One region of the Sinorhizobium sp. 22678 genome, then DNA from elsewhere that is predicted to be linked to it. Evidence: predicted binding sites of a transcription regulator. Region 1 holds the regulator's gene; the other holds the start of a gene.
What was found. Region 1 encodes PhoB, which activates phosphate uptake and scavenging genes when phosphate is short. Its sites were predicted from a motif close to TGTCATNNANCTGTCAT; they were not measured.
Positions count from the first base shown of each region.

Region 1 (2,200 bases):
TGTCTCACGCACACATCATGTCCGCCTTCGACGAAGAGTTGAAGTATCTCACGCGCCGCATCTCCGAGATGGGCGGTCTCGCCGAGCAGATGGTGGCGGACTCCGTCCGTGCGCTCGTCAATTCCGATCTCGCCCTGGCCCAGAAGGTGATCTCCGACGACACCATTCTGGACGACGCGGAACGGCAGATCGGCGAAAAGGCGATCGTCACCATTGCCAAACGCCAGCCCATGGCCTCGGATTTGCGGGAGATCATGGGTTCGATCCGCATCGCCGCGGACCTGGAGCGCGTGGGCGACCTCGGCAAGAACACCGCAAAGCGGGTGATTGCCGTGGCCGGTTCAGGCATACCGCGCAAGCTTGCGCGCGGCCTCGAACACCTGGCCGAGCTCGCGCTCGTTCAGTTGAAGGAAGTCCTGGACGTCTACGCGTCCCGTTCGCCGGAAAAGGCGAACAGCATTCGCGAACGCGATGAAGAGATCGATGCGATCTACACGTCCCTGTTCCGGGAACTGCTGACCTATATGATGGAAGATCCGCGCAACATCACGCCGTGCACGCATCTTCTCTTCTGCGCCAAGAACATCGAGCGTATCGGCGATCACGCGACCAATATCGCCGAAACGATCTACTATATGGCGACAGGCGCCCAGCCGCAGGGCGAACGGCCGAAGGACGACATGACGTCGACATTGGGTTCCGTGACGGACTGAGATCGCCCGGCATCCGGTGCCTATGCAGAATTGTTCCGGCCGCCTCGGTGCGGCCTACCACCGTGTGCGGCGGCATGACGGCTGTCGTGCGTAGGAAGGAGTCCTACTGAATGTTGCCGAAGATTGCCGTAGTCGAAGACGAGGAAGCCCTGAGCGTTCTCCTGCGCTACAATCTCGAGGCGGAAGGCTTCGAGGTCGATACGATCCTTCGCGGCGACGAGGCGGAGATCCGCCTGCAGGAGCGCCTGCCCGACCTTCTCATCCTCGATTGGATGCTGCCCGGGGTTTCCGGTATCGAGCTCTGCCGCAGGCTGCGCCAGCGGCCGGAAACGGAGCGCCTGCCGATCATCATGCTGACCGCGCGCGGCGAGGAAAGCGAGCGCGTGCGGGGCCTTGCCACCGGCGCCGACGATTACGTCGTCAAGCCCTTCTCGACGCCGGAACTGATGGCGAGGGTCAAGGCGATGCTCAGGCGCGCCAAGCCCGAGGTTCTGTCGACGCTCCTGCGCTGCGGCGATATCGAGCTCGACCGGGAGACGCACCGCGTCCACCGCCGCAGTCGCGAAGTGCGCCTCGGCCCGACGGAGTTCCGGCTGCTGGAATTTCTGATGTCCTCACCGGGGCGCGTCTTCTCCCGTTCACAGCTCCTGGACGGTGTCTGGGGACACGACATCTATGTCGACGAACGGACCGTGGACGTTCATGTCGGGCGGCTGCGCAAGGCACTGAACTTTTCCAACATGCCGGACGTCATCCGGACGGTGCGCGGCGCTGGCTATTCGCTGGAGAGCTGAGGCTGAAGGTCGCTGGCGCCCGTGCCGGCTTGCGGCATGGCAAAGAAAAAGGGGCCTTTCCGGCCCCGATTTTCGTCGTGCATCCAGAGCGGGATGAGCAAGGCGCCTCAGCGCATGCGCCGGCGCTCGGCGGAGGGCTGGTAGGCCAGCCGGGCATGGAAGGTGCAATAGGGAGAGGCTTCCGGGGAGTCGTTGCCGCAGAAGTGGAACTCTTCCTTGAGCGGGTCGCCGATCGGCCACTTGCAGGTGCGTTCGGTAAGCTCCGTGAGCTCCAGCCGCCGCGACATCGGCAGGACGATGTTCCTGTCGATCTGCAGCTCCTGGTCCATTTCCAGGCCGACTGCGAGCTCTTCCTTGAGCGCGGTCGCACCGGCCGTGCGGGTCACGGTGCGGGTTACGGAACGCGCAGCATAGTTCGGTGCGCGCGGGGCAGACGTCGCCCGTTTGGGCCGGGCTGCAGCGGTCGTGCTTCCGCCGGCCTTGGCGCGCCCGGGCAGGCTCAGCCGATGAACCTTTCCGATGACCGCGTTGCGGCTGACGCCGCCCAACTGCGCCGCGATCTGGCTGGCGCTCAAGCCCTCCGACCACAGCTTCTTCAGTTTCTCGACCCGCTCGTCAGTCCAGTTCATCTCTGCACTCCCCGTTCTCGGCGTTGGGATGGCGGAATCCGTCACCGCTCTCCGGGAAAACCCG
Region 1 is NZ_JBQEMS010000021.1:72,332-74,531, forward strand. It holds gene phoU (phosphate signaling complex protein PhoU) at 1-713, shown strand, start outside; gene phoB (phosphate regulon transcriptional regulator PhoB) at 824-1,507, shown strand; gene ACTJKL_RS25035 (GcrA family cell cycle regulator) at 1,615-2,136, opposite strand.

Region 2 (2,200 bases), on a different contig from region 1:
GTGACGACCTGGGCGTCATGAGCCTGGATCGCCGCGATCTTCAGCCAGCGAACCCCGGGGCGCGGAGAATAGTGCGCCTCGAGATGGTCGGTGTGCAGTTCGACGAGCCCGGGCAGCAGGTAGTCACCCTCGAAATCCTCGCCCGTGGCGCTCGCCCCTTCGGAGATGTCGGCGATCCTGCCGTCGCGGATCAGCACCGAACCGTCGAGGATCCGGTCCTCCAGAACGATGCGGGCGTTGGTCAAAACCTGTTCTTTGGGCATGTCATGCAATCTTTCGTTCGGATGCGCCGCCAAGCGGCAGCAGGGAATGGACGGTGAAAGGAGCGCCGCGGCGCTCTTCGGCGAAAAGGGCAATCGTCGAGACGGCAAGCGGCTTGCCGATGAATTCGGCGAAGACCGTTTCGAGCGCCTTTCTCATGGGCCGCTGCATGTCTTCCGGCACCGGCCCAGTCAGCGTCAGATGGAACTGGAACTCCTCGAAGACGTATGGGTAGCCCCATGCCGCCAGGTACTCGCGCTGACGCTGCGTAAGCCTGTCCGGATTGCGGCGGGCGAGATCGGCTTCCGAAAGCGGCGCCCGGAATGGCTCGAAACGACGAACCGCCTGCTCCGCAAGGCGCTGCAGAGGCGGGCAAGGGTCGGCCGAGACGAGCGCGAAGAAGGGGCCGATCTGATGCAAGGCGATCTCCGGCACTTCGAACGGCTCGATCTCCGCGGCGAACTCGTCGAAAGCCGCGATCAAGTCGGCTTCACCGCGGCCGGAGGTAAGCTCGAACGGTGCTTTCAGGGTCCCGTGGAAGCCGTAACGGCGGGGCTCGGTCGTCAATGCCATCTGCTCTTCACGTCCTACTGCCGGATTTTCCGGGCAGTCCAGGGCGCCGCCGGTGAACGCGTCGCGTCCCAGCCAACGGGAAGCGGTCTGCGACAGCCGGTCATCGGACGGCGGCGCGAAGTAGATTGCATAGCGCACGAATTCACACTTTCTTCATCAGTCGCTTCGACGCAGTTGCCCCGAGTCGACGGTTTCCGGGATGAAATGCGCAGCTAGCCGATTTGCATGACAACATCATGATGACATCGGCCCAGAACGCAAATCGGTTCGGGGCGGGATGGATTTGTTTGCAGCTTCGCCTGCTCCCGCGCCAGTGATCGGAATCAGTCATCATTATCCGAATCGACCGGTCCGTTTCTAGACCATGATGATTTTAGGTCGGATCAACCTGAAATCATGAGCGGAGGAAAAACCGCACACACTTTTCCTCATCATCCCCGGTTCCTCATTCCTGTGCTTGTCACAGGAATCCAGCCAGACCAAGTCCTTGGGCTGAAAGAGCTCTTTCCGCGCCGCAGACGCGGCGCTGCTGGATCCCTGTGACGAGCACAGGGATGAGGCAGAAGGAGAGATTGCAGTCCTCCGATACGTTTCCTACAGCGCCGCGCGTCTTATGAGACGATCTGCTGCATGTTTTTGTCCATTGATCGGCTACGACCAATCGAAACATGCAATGGGCGCACGCTCGGTACTCAAGGAATTCAAGCGCATCGCCATGCGCCGACAAGACCGACCAGAGCTTCAACGGCATCATCCATCTCGCAGCAGCCGTCAAAAATTCGAAATGAATCTCAACGCGCGTTAGCGTGTGCGGCCCATGAGACGCGATCGGCAAAGATTGGAGATGCTGTCGAAAACGAAGACGACCATCAAGATCAGCAGCACCATATAGGCGACATTTTCCCAATCCGAATTTGTGCGCATCGCCTCCCACAGCTTCAGGCCGATCCCGCCGGCGCCGACGGCGCCGATAATGGTGGCCGAACGCGTGTTCGACTCCCAGAAGTAGAGAGCCTGGCTGGCAAAGACCGGCAGGACCTGCGGGAGCACGCCGAAGCGCTGCACGGCGACCGGCGCGGCGCCGACCGACTTGACGCCCTCACGCTGCTTGTCGTCGATGTTCTCGAGGGCTTCGGAGTAGAGCTTGCCGAGCGTGCCCGTGTCGGTGAAGAAGATCGCCGAGATGCCCGCGAGCGGTCCGGGCCCGAAGGCGCGGGTGAAGAACAGCGCCCAGATGAACATGTCGACCGACCGCAGGAAGTCGAAGAAGCGCTTCACGAACTGATTGGTGAGGCGGCTCGGCGTGATGTTGCGCGCCGCGAGGAAGCAAAGCGGGAAGGCGATGAAGGATGCGAAGAGCGTTCCG
Region 2 is NZ_JBQEMS010000006.1:56,589-58,788, reverse strand. It holds gene ACTJKL_RS11045 (alpha-D-ribose 1-methylphosphonate 5-triphosphate diphosphatase) at 1-263, opposite strand, end outside; gene ACTJKL_RS11040 (DUF1045 domain-containing protein) at 265-972, opposite strand; gene phnE (phosphonate ABC transporter, permease protein PhnE) at 1,636-2,200, opposite strand, start outside.
Region 2: ACTJKL_RS11040 (DUF1045 domain-containing protein) is a predicted target of PhoB. The motif match lies at 1,063-1,079, and genes of this name have one in related genera.